2 regions of the Propionicimonas sp. T2.31MG-18 genome follow, and region 1 is predicted to be linked to the other one. Evidence: predicted binding sites of a transcription regulator. Region 1 holds the regulator's gene; the other holds the start of a gene.
The links. The regulator LexA, encoded in region 1, represses DNA repair genes until DNA is damaged. The targets are predictions, from matches to a motif close to TCGAACANNTGTTCGA.

Region 1 (7,115 bases):
CGGTCTTCCAGTTCGTCTGCACCACGTCGCGCAGTTCCCAGGTGACCTCGTCGTAGGGGTGGACGCCCGCGGTGGTGAACACGCGGTCGATCTTCAGGCCCTGTGACTTCCGGCCACCCCTGGGGGTCGCCTTGGCGGTTTCGGTCATGGTCGGGCTGCCTTTCGCTATCGGTGGAGGGGGGTGTGTCAGTTGGTGACGAGCGCCACGCGGCGCAGGTTCTCGATCTCGGCCTCGAAGTCGTCGACCGAGTCGTAGTGCTTGTAGACCGACGCGAACCGCAGGTACGCGACGGGGTCGAGCTCGCTGAGCGGCCCGAGGATGGCCAGTCCGACCTCGTCGGCCGGGATCTCGGCCTGGCCGCTGGCCCGGAGGGTCTCCTCCACGCGCTGGCCCAGCCGGGCGAGGTCGGCCTCGGAGACCGGACGGCCCTTGCAGGCCTTGGCGACGCCGGTGACGACCTTCTCGCGGGAGAACGGCTCGACGACCCCGGAACGCTTCAGGACGACCAGCTGCATCTGCTCGAGCGTCGTGAACCGGCGCTCGCACATCGGGCACTGGCGGCGACGCCGGATGCTCGTGCCGTCTTCGGCGACACGGCTGTCGAGGACCCGGGTGTCGGTGTGGCGGCAGAACGGGCAGTGCATTTCTCCGGCTCCTTCCTGGGGATGCGTCGGGGGATCACGCTGTGGATAACTTGTGGGCGGCGACCACAATCTGTGGACTAACCACATCCGTGTAACTACTAGATGTAGAGGTTATGTCTCCAGAGTGCCACTGGCAAGACAGCCCCGCTGGCGTGTCGCGCGGAGATGCTCCCAATTGCGGACGCCGGCCGGCCACAGGGGCCGTCCGGCGTCGTCGATGGCGGGAGAGGACTCCGGTTTCACCCCTGCGCGGCAGCGGCCACCACCGGCGGCGCGACGGGCAGCGGGGCGTCGCTCACGGCCAGGAAGCCGCTGACGAGCACCACGGCCGCGAGCGCGACCACGGCGAGGAAGAACACCACCACGACCGCGATCCCCCGATCGGTGAGCTCCCAGGTGCGGGCTGGGGTGGACGCGGCCACGCGAGCCGGGACCCGTGGCGCGGCCGGTGCGGCGACACCGCCCGGACGGCCGCCCGGCAGCGACACCAGGTGCGGGCGGGCCTGCGGGCCGCGCTCGACATGGCGCCAGCGGCGCGGCTCGGCGCCGGTGCCCGGCAGGCTCACCGGGATGGTCGTGGACAGGTCCTCGATCAGCAGCGCGCTCATGGCATCTCCTTCGCTCGAACAGGTGTTCGATACCTTTTCTATCCCAGCCCGCCGCGCGGATCAAGCAATTCGAACAATTGTTCGCTCCGCGTGTCGGACGTGGAACAGCCTCGCACCCGCCACTGACAGTTCCTCCAGGCCTCCCGAGCGCGTAAGATATGTCTTGTATCCAAGACGCGAGGAGCACGGATGGCCCACACCCACCCCACCAATCCCGACCGCCGCTTCTACGGCACCGTGACGGTCAGTGACCGCGGCCAGATCGTCATTCCGGCGGAAGCGCGCCGCGACCTCGGGATCGAGGTCGGCGACAAGCTGCTGGTGTTCGGCGACGTCGGGTTCGGCCTCGCGTTCGGCAAGGCCGACCAGGTGCTCGCCCGCGTCCCGGGCCTCGACCGGATCCTCGGCGGTGCCACCGGAGACGCCGGCGATGACTGACCCCCGCACCCGGAGGGCACGCCTCGTCGGTGCCAACCTCTGCGCGCTGGCGGCGGGCTCGGCGGTCGCCGTCCTCGCCCCTGTGCCCGTCCTGGCCCGCGTCCCGCTCGCCGCGCTGGCCGGAACCCTCGGCTACCTGGCGGGCACCTGGCTCGCCGGCCGGGCCGTCGTCCTCGTGCGGCGCGTGCGCTCCGCGCCCCCGGGCCGGCTGGTGCACGACCTCGCCCGACTGGCCCCGGGCACGCCAGGGGCGGGGGGCAAGGCCTCCGCGCTGGCGCGCCTGGTGCAGGCTGGCTTCCGCGTTCCGGCCGGGGTCGTCGTGCTCCCGGGCGCCTTCGACGACGGCGGGCTCTCCCCCGCCGGCTCCCGCGAGCTGGCACGCGCCCTGCGCCGCCTCGGCGGCGGCCCCTTCGCCGTGCGATCCTCCGCCGGAGCGGAGGACTCCGCGTCCGCGTCGTTCGCCGGCGCGTTCGCCACCGAGCTCGACGTGCCCGCCACCGCGGTGGTGGACGCCGCGTCCCGCGTCCACCGCTCCGGGGCCGCGCCCCGCGTGCGGGCCTACGCCGAGGCGCAGGGGGTCGAGGCCCACCAGCCGGTCGCGGTCGTGGTGCAGCGCATGGTGGCAGCGCAGCGGGCGGGCGTCCTGTTCACCGCAGACCCGCTCACCGGCGACCTCGACACCATGGTGGGCGACGTCGTCGAGGGCCCGGGCGAGGCGCTGGTCTCCGGCTCCGCCGACGCGACCCCGTTCCGCTTCCACCGCCCCGACGGCGCGTACACCGGCCCTGCCGTCCTCGCGCCGGTGGCCGCCCGGCTGCATGCCGCGGCGCACGACATCGAGGCCTGCTTCGGCGGAGTCGCCCTGGACATCGAGTGGGCGGTCGCCGCAGACCGCGTCTGGATCCTCCAGGCCCGGCCGGTGACCAGCATGCGCGGCTGGGACCCGGTCACCGCGGAGCGCAACGACACCCTCACCGGCACCTGCCTGTGGTCGGCGACGAACCTGTCGGAGGCCAACCCGGAGCCGCAGACCCCGCTCACCGTCTCCGTGGTCCGCCACCAGCAGGACAACGGCGGCCCGTCGATGAAGGTGAGGGGTCGCGAGATGGCCGGCTACGTCGGCGGGCGGCCCTACGCGAACCTGAGCGTGCAGGTGAGCGCACGCGGGCCGAAGGCAGCGGCGGACCCGCGGGCGGCCTACCGCCAGATCGCCGGGCTGTGGGGCGACCTGCCCGACGACGTCCCGCTGCCCGTGCTGCCCCTGACGAAGGCCGACTGGCAGGACGAGGGGCTGCCGTTGCTGGCCACGCTGGTCCGCCTGCAGTGGCACCGGCTGCGCCTCCCCCGCTTCCTCGCCACCAGCCGGGAGGAGAGCGCGCGGCTCGCCGCCCGCGTCGCGGCCGCGTCCACCGGCGCGGAGCTCGCGGCCCTGTGGCGGGACGCGGTGTTCCCCGCCTCCCTGCGCGCGTTCTGGGCGGTGATCGCCGCCACCGACGACCGGCTCGACCCGCTCGAGGACGAACTCCGCCGGCTCGTCGGCGCCGACGATTCCGCCGCGCTGCTGGCGAACGTCGCCGGGCTCTGCGGAGGCCTGGAGAGCCTCGGCCCCGCCGCCGGGCTCCAGGAGGTGCTCGCCGGACGCCTCTCCCGCGACGACTACCTCGCGGCGTTCGGGCATCGCGGCCACAACGAGGTCGAGCTCGCCTGGCCGCGTCCGGCGGAGAACCCCGGCTGGCTCGACCGCGCCCTCGCCTCCGCCGCGACCGGCGCGGACGTGGGACGTCTCCGGGCCGGCCGCGCCGCGGCCTTCGAGGCGGCCAGGGACCGCCTCAGGACGGACCATCCCGAAAAGGCGCGCGACGTCGAGCGCCGGCTGCGACGCAGGGCGCGCCGGGCCGCACTGCGGGAGCGCGTCCGCTCGGAGTCCGTCCGCTGGACCGGGGTCGGGCGAGGGTTCGCCCTCCGTGCCGGCGTCCTGCTCGGCATCGGCGACGACGTGTTCTTCCACACCCTCCCCGAACTGCTGGACGCCCTGGACGGGACCGGCCGGGCGCCGGACGTGGCCGCGCGCCGCGCCGTGGTGCAACGGCAGCGGGACCTCCCCCAGCTCCCGCTGTTCATCGTCGGTCGCTTCGACCCGTACGCGTGGGCGGCCGATCCCGGCCGGCGCGGCGACGCCTTCGTCGCGGGCCGTCCGCTGCCGCCACCACCGGAGGGCGACGAGCGGCTCGTGACCGGGGCCGCCGGGTCGGTCGGGGTCGCACAGGGACGGGTGCGCCGGCTGGACCGCATCGAGGACGCCGACCAGCTGCTGCCGGGCGAGGTGCTGGTCACCCCCCTGACCAACATCGGCTGGACCCCGGTCTTCCCCCGGGCGGGTGCGATCGTCACCGACCTCGGCGCGCCGCTCAGCCACGCCGCCATCGTGGCCCGCGAGCTCGGCATCCCCGCCGTGGTCGGCTGCGGTGACGCCACCGCGCGGCTCGCGACCGGCGACCTCGTGCGCGTGGACGGCGGCCGCGGCACCGTCGAGGTGCTGTGACGTCCGATTCCCGACACGCTCGAACATGTGTTTGATTCCGTCGCGGCGCCGGGTTAGCGTGCTGCCATGGCTAGCAAGGCAGAACCCCCGGCCCGCAAGCGGGGCCGTCCGCGCAAGGAAGACATCGCCGCCCAGCTCGGCACGAAGGTCAGCCACCTGCCCGACGGCCCGGCGGACGCGGAGGGCCTCACCGCGCGCCAGCGGCGGATCCTCGAGGTGATCCGCGACGACCTGCTTGCCCGCGGCTACCCGCCGAGCATCCGGGAGATCGCCGACCGCGCGGGCCTGGCATCCTCGTCCTCGGCCGCGCACCAGCTCAAGGTGCTCCAGGCCAAGGGCTTCCTCTTCCGTGACCCGCACCGCCCACGCGCACTCGAGGTGCGGCTGCCCGATTCGATGGCGGCTGGGGATGAGGTCGCCGTGGCGACCCGCATCGTCGAGCCGGACCTCCCCGCCCCGACCGCGCCGTCGGTGACCGTCCCGGTGCTGGGTCGCATCGCCGCCGGTGGCCCGATCCTCGCCGAGCAGGCCGTCGAGGACGTGTTCGCGCTCCCCCGCCAGCTCGTCGGTGAGGGGACGCTGTTCCTGCTGGAGGTCAGGGGCGACTCGATGATCGACGCCGCGATCTGCGACGGTGACTACGTGGTCGTGCGGCAGCAGCCCGACGCCGTCAACGGCGACATCGTGGCGGCCCTGATCGGTGACGAGGCCACCGTGAAGACCTTCAAGCGCACGCCGGGCCAGGTGTGGCTGCTGCCCCACAACCCCGCCTACGAGCCGATCGACGGCAACAACGCGTCCATCCTCGGCAAGGTGGTCGCCGTCCTGCGGAGGGTGTAGCCATCCGCATCCCGATCCGGGTCAAGCCGGGGGCGGGGAGGACCCGCGTGGGCGGCCGCTACGGCGAGGACGCCCTGGTGGTGGCCGTCCAGGCTCCAGCGGTGGACGGACGGGCCACGGAGGCGGCGCTCGCCGCGCTCGCGAAGGCCCTCGGATGCCCGGCCCGAGACGTGGCCCTCGTCAGCGGCGCCACGAGCAGGACCAAGCTGGTCGAGGTGCCCGACGACCGCGCCGGGCGCCTCGCCGAGCTCCTCGGCTCCTGACCGCCCTCCCCCGCTCGACCGGGTCCTGCGGACGTCTCGTGCGCTATCGGGACCGGCCCGGCACGACGCCGAAGCGCCGGCCACCGAGCCGATCGCCTCGCCGGGTGCTCCGACGAGGAGCCTCGGCTTCTCGTCGCACCCGTTGCCACGCCGCGCTGGCGCCCACGCCCGCGTGGCCGAAGCCCACCCGGGCCGGGCTCAGCGGGCGCCCGCGTCCGTTCCGCTGCCGAGCCTCCGCAGCGCCCCGATGGCCGTCTCGCGATCGGTGGTCGTCCAGAAGTCGGGCATCGACGCGGTGAGGAAACTGCCGTACCGTGCGGTGACCAGCCGGGGGTCCAGGACGGCGACGACACCGCGGTCGGTCAGGGTGCGGATCAGGCGTCCCGACCCCTGGGCCAGCAGGAGCCCCGCGTGCGTGGCCGCCACCGCCATGAAGCCGTTCCCCCCGCCCTCGGTGACCGCCTGTTGGCGGGCCTGCATCAGCGGGTCGTCCGGTCGCGGGAACGGGATCTTGTCGATGATCACCAGGCGGCAGGTGTCGCCCGGCACGTCGATGCCCTGCCACAGCGACAGCGTGCCGAAGAGCGAGGCCTCCGGGTCTTCCACGAACTCCGCGGTCAGCCGGGGCAGGTGCGCGTCGCCCTGGCAGAGCACCAGCCGTTCGGGGACGTGCTCGCGGCAGTACCGCGCGGCGGCCTCCGCCGATCGCTGGGACGCGAACAGGCCGAGCGTCCTGCCGTCCGCGGCCCACAGGAGTTCGGCCACCTCGGCGAGCGCCTCCGGCCCGATGCCGTCCCGCCCCGGCGGGGGCAGCTGCCGCGCGACGTAGAGGATTCCCTGGCTGCGGTAGTCGAACGGGGAGCCGACGTCGATCCCGCGCCAGTCCGCCGCGTCCTCCCCGGCCAGCCCCAGGGACGCGGCGATCGCGCGGAAGTCACCCCCGATCTTCAGCGTGGCCGAGGTGAGCACCACCGGGTGGTTGTCGAACACCCGGCTGCGCAGCAGTCCGGCCACCGACAGCGGGGCGCAGTTCGCCTGCCGGCCGAACCGCTCGGACTCCGACACCCACACCACGTCGTAGGGGTCGAGCTTCGCCATGCGCTCGGCGACGTCGAAGACCTCCTGGGCTGCGGCCTGCGCCTGCCGGCGGTCCGTCTCCTCGTCCTTGCCGCCGGCCAGCCCCGTGATCGCCGCGCGGGCGGCCGTGCGGACGCTGCGCAGCGCCGCCACCACTTCGGCCTCCGGCTCGGTGACCCGGCCGGGATCGGTCCCGTCCAGCGCGCCCTGCAGGGCGTCCGCTGCGTCCAGGAAGGCCAGCCCGACGTCGTCGGTGAGCCAGGCGAGGCACCGCTTCGCGACCCGCTCCACCTGCGACGGGCCGAGTTCGACGGACGCGGCACCGGTCACGCGGCTGACGAGCTCGTGGGCCTCGTCGATCACCAGCCCCTCGTACTCGGGCAGCGCGGTACCCCCGTGCAGCGCGTCGACCGCCAGCAGGGCGTGGTTGGTCACCACCAGCTGGCTGGCCCGCGCCCGCTCGCGCGACTTCTCCACCAGGCACTCGGCGCCGTAGGGGCACCGCTGCGCACCCAGGCACTCCCGGACCGGGACCGACACCTGCATCCAGGCGGCCGGGGTGTGCGCCGGAGCGTCGTCGCGGTCAGCGAGCCGCCCGGAGCCGGCCTCCTCCTCCGCCCAGCGGCGCAGCGCGACCACCTCCGCGCCGACCCCCGTCGCCTCGCCGGGCTCGGGCAGCAGGGCCTCCTGCTCCGAGCCCTG
Region 2 (7,115 bases), 440 kb from region 1:
ACGCCGGGCCGTGGCCGGACGGGACGAGCCGGCAGGTCGCCACCCTGCTGGGCTCCCGGCTGGACGAGGACGGCCGCGAGGCGCTGTGGGCCCTGGCGGTCACGGTGGAGCGCGGCCGCTACGACCGGGAGCCGGCCGCCGCTGACGCCCTCCCCGCGCTGGTCGGGAGGGTCAGTCGGTCAGTGGAAAGGCGGTGGGCAGTGCCCACCGCCGGGAAGTGGTGGCCGCGGTCGCTGTGGCGGCCGGGCCGGTGACGCTCAGGCGCCGTCGTCGGTGTTGCGGCGCCAGCGCTCGTCCATGCGGCCCAGGAACTCCGAGTGGTTCCCCGCACGGCCGCCCGCGCCCTGGCCTTCGGCCGCGTCCGCGGACTGCTGCCAGGCGGTGACGCCGAGAACCGCTGCCGCGAGCATGACGACGAAGCCGACCACGCTGATCGCCGGGTGCACCTGCATGCCCCCGATCAGGGCGGCGAGGCCGACGAGGAAGCCGAGCCCGGCGAGGATCGCGCGGCGGCGCTCCCAGCGATGGGTCGTGCCGCGGAGCGCGCTGGCGAGCTTGGGGTCTTCGGCCGCGAGCGCAGCTTCCAGCTGGTCGAGGAGCTTCTGCTCTTCGTCCGAGAGCGCCATGCTGCCTCCCTGGTTCACGGGTCCCGACGGGACAAGCCCAAGTTTAGGCGGGCACGAGGCAATTCGGAACCGAGCACCCCCGGATCCGGCCGTCAGGGCCGTTCCCGCCGGGTGAGCACCGCGCGACGCACCGCCCGCGGCCCGAACCGCAGGATCACGTCGTCTGCGGCCCGCTCGGCATCACTCCATCCGTGGTCAGGGGCATCAAGGGTGGGCTGGAGCGCGACCGTCCCTCGGTCGGCCAGTCCCGTCACCCGGATCCCCACCCGCCGGACGGGCCGCCCCGGACGCAGTTTTGCGTACAGCCGCACGGCGGCGCCGTACACGTCCCCGGTGAGGTCGGACGGGGCCGCGAGCGTGAGCGAGCGCGCCGTGGTCGTGAAGTCCGAGAACCTCAGGTGGAGGGTCACTGTCCGCCCGAGCACCTCCGCCGCCCGCATCCGCGAGGCCACCTTCACCGCGAGCCGGAGGAGCTCTGCCTGCACCTGGGCACTGTCGGTGAGGTCACGTCCGAAGGTCTCCTGGTTGCCGACGCCGCGCTCGCCGGGTCGGGCGACCACCCGGCTGGCATCCACCCCCCAGGCGAGGTCGGCCAGCAGCGCGCCGGCCCGCAGCCCGAACTCCCGCTGGAGCGCGGCGCGCGGCAGCGCGGCGAGGTCGGCCACGGTGACCACCCCGAGCGGCCGGAGGCGCGCGGCGGTGCTCTCCCCGACCCCGACCAGGTTCTCGACCGGCTGGGGATGGAGGAAGCCGAGCACCTCGTGCGGCGCCACCTCCCGAAGCCCGTCCGGCTTCGCGGCATTGGTGGCCATCTTCGCGACCAGCTTGTTGGGGCCAATGCCCACCGAGCAGGAGATGCCCTGCTCGTCGTGGACGATCGCGCGCAGCCGTTCACCGACGCGGACGGCGGTGCCGGTGCTGCGCTCCGCCCCGGTCAGGTCGAGGTAGGCCTCGTCGATCGACGCGCACTCCACGCGCGCGGTGAACGTCTCCAGGATGGCGACGATCCCGTCCGACACCTCCGTGTAGGCGTCGAAGTCGGGCGGCGCGCAGACGGCGTGCGGGCACAGCCGCCGCGCCTGGGCCGACGACATGCCGCCGCGGACGCCGTAGGCCCGCGCGGGGTAGTTGGCGGACAGCACGACGCCGCGTCCGGCTCCCCCGACCCACATCGGCACGTCGCGCCACTCCGGGTGCCGGCGCAGTTCCACGGACGCGTAGAACGCGTCCATGTCGACGCACATGACCACCCGCCCCGGCGCCGGCGCGGACGGCGCGCTCATCCGGCCTCCCTCGCGCCGCGGCGCCGACCGGCCGAGAGCCGGCGGGCGACCTCGTCGTGGAACGCCTGCGCGTCCCGGAGGAGGTCGTCGGCCTCCCGGTGCGCGACCAGGGCCACCGCCCCGGCCGCGACCGCCTGCCGCTTGTGCTGGCCGGCGGCGAAGTAGCCAGCCCACTCCGCGAATTCCGGAGCCACCTCCGCGACGAGCTGCCAGGCGTTGCGGAGGCGGGCGCCGGACGCCGCGTGTGCCCGCGCCGCGAGCACTGCTGCTGCCACCCGCAGGGCTGCGAGGTGGGCGAGAAGGTATCGCTCGGAGGCGGTCTCGGCCAGCTCCGCGCCGATCAGCGCCGACCTCGCGCCCTCCAGCCCGTCGCCGGCCATCCGTCCTCCTTCCACCCCTTGTCACCGGGCATGAGCGACCCCGGCACGGACGCCCCGCGAGCCGTCCCGGAGCGGGGGTCGAGTCCACCCCGGGAGGCACGCGGGAACTGTCGGCACCGGGGCCGGCCGGGCCGCCGTGACGACCCGGGGCGAGCTTCCCCCACTCGCGTTATCGAACAGGTATTCGATTGCTCCAATCATAGGCCCCCGCGCCGACACCGCGTCAACCCCCACGCGCCACCGTCCCCCGCCCCTTGCCGCAGGAAGGGCCCCGGCTACGATTCCGGCATGGACGTCGTGGCAATGACCTTCGCCAGCGGCTGGGCGAGCGGCATCAACGCGTACGCCACGGTGTTCCTCCTCGGCATGATCGGCCGTCTCGGCCACGTCGAAGGGATCCCCGAGGGGTTCCAGCGCACGGACGTCCTGGTGATCATGGGGGTGCTGGCCCTGGTCGAGTTCTTCGCCGACAAGGTGCCCTATCTCGACTCCGCCTGGGACGCGGTCTCCACCTTCATCCGTCCGGTCGCCGGCGCGCTGATCGGCGCGCTGCTCGCCGGCGCCAACGGCGACCTCCTGCCGATGACGATGGGGGCGCTGGGCGGCGTCGCCGCGCTCCTGAGCCACGTCGCGAAGTCGGGCGTCCGGCTCGCGGTCAACACCTCCCCGGAGCCCCTCAGCAACGTCGGCGCCTCCCTCGCCGGGGACGCGGCCCTGGTCACCGTCGTCGGCCTCGCCGTCGCCTACCCGGTGCAGGCGGCCGTCGTCGCCGCGATCCTGCTGATCCTCACCCTCACCCTCGCCGTGCTGCTGCTGGCCCAGATCCGCCGGGGCTTCACCGCGTTCCGGGCCTGGCTGGCCCGGAGTTGATCGCCGTCGTCGGCGGCGGGCTCGCGGGTCTCGCCGCGGCCGCCCGCCTCTCCCGTGCCGGCCACGAGGTGGTGGTGCTCGAGCGCGACGCGGCCCCCTGCGCCGGCGTCGAGGTGGCCACCGAGCCGGGCGGGACGGTGCTCACGCTGCCGGCCGCGTGGCGCGACCTGTTCCGCAAGTCCGGGCGCGTCCTTGCCTCCGACCTGCGGCGGCGCGACCTCCAGCTCGTCGCGGCCCCGCCGCGCCGCTACCGGCTGGCGGACGGCTCGATCCTGGACCTGCCGACCGACCGCGGCGCCCAGTGGACCACGCTCGCCGCCGCGTACGGCGAGCCGGTGGCGGCGTCCTGGCGGGACCTGCTCGACGAGCTCGACGGCGCGTGGCTGGTCCTGCGCCGATACGGGCTGGAGGAGGAGTTCAGCGGACGGGTGCGGGCGGCCGACCGGGCCGTGCTCGTGCCCAGGCGCAGCCTCGATGACCTCGCCCGGCGCGTGCCGGAACTGGCCGAGCTCGTCCTCGACGTGGCGGCCCGGCTCGGGCAGGACCCGCGCCGGCTGCCCGGGTGGCACGCCTACCGGCTGGGCCTGGAACGGACGTTCGGTCGCTGGCAGGTCGTCGACGCCGAGGGTGTGCCTCAGCCGGCGAGCGTGCTGCTCGACCTCCTCCTGGAGCGGCTGGGCACCCGTGGGGTCGAGGTGCGGACCGGGGTCGAGGTGCTGGCGATCCGTCCCGACCGGGACGGGCACCGGCTGGAGTCGACGGCCGGGTCGCTCCTCGCCGACGCCGTCGTGAGCACGGTCGACCCGGCGACCCACGCCGACCTGACCCACGAGCGGGCCGACTTCCGCGTGGCCCGGCACCTCCGCAGGGCACCCGGCGGCGGGCCGCGGTGGACGTCGTGGCGCACGCTGCTCGACCTGCCGCCCCTGCAGCCGGCCCGCGAGGGCGTGGTGGTGGCCTCGCCCTGGTCGCCCGGCGGCACCGACTCCTGGGCGCAGCTCCTCACCGGTGCCCTGGCCGCCTACCGCCTGCACGAGCAGCTGACCGGCGAGGACATCCGTCCGACCAACCGTGACTACCGGATCACGCCAGGACGGTGATCTCCACCTCGACGAAGAGCCGCGACGACTGGGAGCCCGAGTAGACGCCCTTCAGCGGGGTCACGTCGAAGTAGTCCCTGCCGACGCCGACCTCCACGTGGAAGTCGCCGGGCGCGGTGTCGTTGGTCGGGTCGAGGCCCACCCAGGCGCCGTCCCAGTACTGGAGCCAGGCGTGCGACTCCCCCGTCCGGGCCTCCCCCACCACGGCGGACGCGCTGGGCATCACGTAGCCGGAGACGTACCGGGCGGGGATGCCGACGCTGCGCAGGGCGCCGAGGCTCAGGTGGACGAGGTCCTGGCAGACGCCGGCCCTCGCGTCCCACACCCCGGTGGCCCTGGTGCTGACCTCCGTCGAGCCGGGCACGTAGGCCACTCGCTCGCGGATGCGGCCGATGATCGCCTCCACCGCGTCGACCGGGCGCTCGGCGCGCCGTGCGGCGTCCGCGGCGTACCGGCGCAGCTCCGAGGGCGACTCCACGTGCTCGGAGATCCCCAGGAACTCCACCTGCTGGTCGCACAGCGTCGGGTCCGACAGGTCCCGCCAGCTCACCCCGGGGCCGGCGGAGAGCCGGTCGCCGACATCGACGGTACTGGTGGCGACCACGTCCATCTGCTTGTGGGGCTCGGCGATCTCGAACGCGGTCACCGGCGTGCCCCAGTAGTCGACGAACGAGTGCGACCACGCCACCGGGCTGATGTCCAGGCGGGTCGCCAGGACGTACTGCTCCCTGGTCGCGCGCGGCGTCATCCGCGCCTCGTTGTGCGACGCGCTGACGAGCCCGGCGTACCGGTAGCCGGTGTGGTGGACGATGCGCAGCTGGCGTCCCATCACTTGCCCCCGCTCCACGTGGCGGCGGTCGCGCCGCTGAAGTACCGCTGGGTGACCGTCTCGCTCACCCGGTTGCAGGTGCGCTGGAGGTCGGTCATGCGCTGGGGCAGGTCCTCAAGGATCCGGGCGGGCGGACGGTACTCCAGCGCCGCGCGCGCCGTGCCCAGCAACCGGCGGGCCTCGTCGTCGAACCCGACCCGGCGGCCGCCCGCGTGGTCGAGGTCGGCCAGCGCGGCCTCCGCCGCGGCCAGGTTGTGCACCACGGAGCGCGGGAAGAGCCTGTCCAGCAGCAGGAACTCCGCCGCGTCGGAGTCGGTGGTCACACCCCCGTAGGTGCGCACGAACGCGTGGTGGGCACCGCACCCGCGCAGGACGTTGCTCCACGCGCTCTGGGCGCCGGAGGTGACGTGGGCCGTCGAGATCAGCCGGGCGGTCATGTCGACCCGCTCCAGGCTGCGGCCCAGCGTGAGGAAGTGCCAGCCCTCGTCGTGGCTCATCGTCTGGTCCGCGGTGCCGGAGATGACCGCGCACCGCTCCCGGACGTGGCGGAACGCCGAGGCGGGCCGCATCCGCTGGAGGCGTCCGCCCTTCACCGAGTTCCAGGTCGTGTTGATCGCCTCCCACATCTCGATCGAGACGGTCTCGCGCGCCCTGCGCGCCGCCTCGCGGGCACCGCCGAGCGCCGCGGCCACCGAGCTCGCCGACAGCGGGTCGTAGCACAACAGCCGGAGCACCTCCGAGGTGTCGGCGGCCTCGGTGTCCGGGGCCCCCATGACCGCCAGCAGGTTCAGCGCCGCGTCGTCCTGGTCGACCGACGGGTCGTCCAGCAGCAGCTGGAGGTGCACCTCGACGATCCGCGTGGTGTCCTCGGCCCGCTCGAGGTAGCGCCCGATCCAGAACAGCGACTCCGCGATCCGGCTCAGCACGGGGCACCGTCCTTCGCGACCGGGCCTGCCTGCTGTTGCTGCTGCGCCTGCTGCTGCTGCACCTTCTCCTCACCCAGGTCGGCCTGCGGGACACCGTCGATGGCCTCCCTCACGCGGCGCCGGCGGCGCTTGCCCCGTACGCCGTCGCTGGCCAGTACCCACGTGTCCTTGGACCCACCGCCCTGGCTGGAATTCACGATCAGCTCGCCCTCGGGAAGCGCGACCCGGGTGAGCCCGCCGGGGAGGACGTAGACCTCGTCGCCGGAGTTGACGGCGAAGGGCCGCAGGTCGACGTGCCGGGGAGCCATCCTCCCCTCGATCATCGTCGGCACCGTCGACAGCTGGACGACGGGCTGGGCGATCCAGCCGCGCGGGTCCTTCAGGATCCGCGCGCGGAGCGCGTCCAGCTGCTTGGCGCTGGCGCGCGGGCCGATCACGATGCCCTTGCCGCCCGAGCCGTCCACGGGCTTGAGCACGAGTTCTGCCAGCCGGTCGAGCACCTCCTCGCGGTGGTCGGCGTCCTCCAGCCGCCACGTGTCGACGCCGGCCAGCTTCGGCTCCTCGTGCAGGTAGTAGCGGATCAGGTCGGGGATGTAGGTGTAGACGAGCTTGTCGTCGGCAACGCCGTTGCCGATCGCGTTGGCGATCGTCACGTTGCCCGCGCGGGCGGCGGTCACCAGCCCCGCACAGCCCAGCATCGAGTCCGAGCGGAAGGAGGCGGGGTCGATGAACTCGTCGTCGACCCGGCGGTAGATCACGTGCACCGGGCGCAGGCCCTGGGTGGTGCGGATCGACACCCGGCCGTTGTGGCAGACCAGGTCGCGTCCCTCGACGAGCTCGACGCCCATCATCCGCGCCAGCAGCGCGTGCTCGAAGTACGCCGAGTTGTAGACGCCGGGGGTGAGCACCACGACGGTCGGGTCGGAGACCCCGCTCGGTGCCGCGGCGCGCAGCGCGGCGAGCAGGCGCAGCGGGTAGCCCTCGACCGGACGGATCCGGTGGCGGCTGGTCACCTCGGGCAGGGCGGAGAACATCGCCCTGCGGTTCGTCATCACGTACGACACCCCGGAGGGCACCCGGACGTTGTCCTCCAGGACGCGG

Region 2: ACFQQJ_RS05570 (SAV_6107 family HEPN domain-containing protein) is a predicted target of LexA. The motif match lies at 2,462-2,477, and genes of this name have one in related genera.

Annotation. Positions count from the first base shown of each region.
Region 1 is NZ_CAXWGX010000012.1:579,531-586,645, reverse strand. Features, by position in the region: gene ACFQQJ_RS07755 (vitamin B12-dependent ribonucleotide reductase) at 1-148, opposite strand, end outside; gene nrdR (transcriptional regulator NrdR) at 187-645, opposite strand; gene ACFQQJ_RS07745 (hypothetical protein) at 885-1,253, opposite strand; gene ACFQQJ_RS07740 (AbrB/MazE/SpoVT family DNA-binding domain-containing protein) at 1,443-1,691, shown strand; gene ACFQQJ_RS07735 (PEP/pyruvate-binding domain-containing protein) at 1,684-4,233, shown strand; gene lexA (transcriptional repressor LexA) at 4,300-5,073, shown strand; gene ACFQQJ_RS07725 (DUF167 domain-containing protein) at 4,980-5,336, shown strand; gene ACFQQJ_RS07720 (ATP-dependent DNA helicase) at 5,535-7,115, opposite strand, start outside.
Region 2 is NZ_CAXWGX010000012.1:135,732-142,846, reverse strand. Features, by position in the region: gene ACFQQJ_RS05585 (transglutaminaseTgpA domain-containing protein) at 1-254, shown strand, start outside; gene ACFQQJ_RS05580 (DUF3040 domain-containing protein) at 258-626, opposite strand; gene dinB (DNA polymerase IV) at 719-1,909, opposite strand; gene ACFQQJ_RS05570 (SAV_6107 family HEPN domain-containing protein) at 1,906-2,289, opposite strand; gene ACFQQJ_RS05565 (DUF4126 domain-containing protein) at 2,578-3,159, shown strand; gene ACFQQJ_RS05560 (FAD-dependent oxidoreductase) at 3,156-4,259, shown strand; gene ACFQQJ_RS05555 (transglutaminase N-terminal domain-containing protein) at 4,243-5,088, opposite strand; gene ACFQQJ_RS05550 (alpha-E domain-containing protein) at 5,088-6,014, opposite strand; gene ACFQQJ_RS05545 (circularly permuted type 2 ATP-grasp protein) at 6,008-7,115, opposite strand, start outside.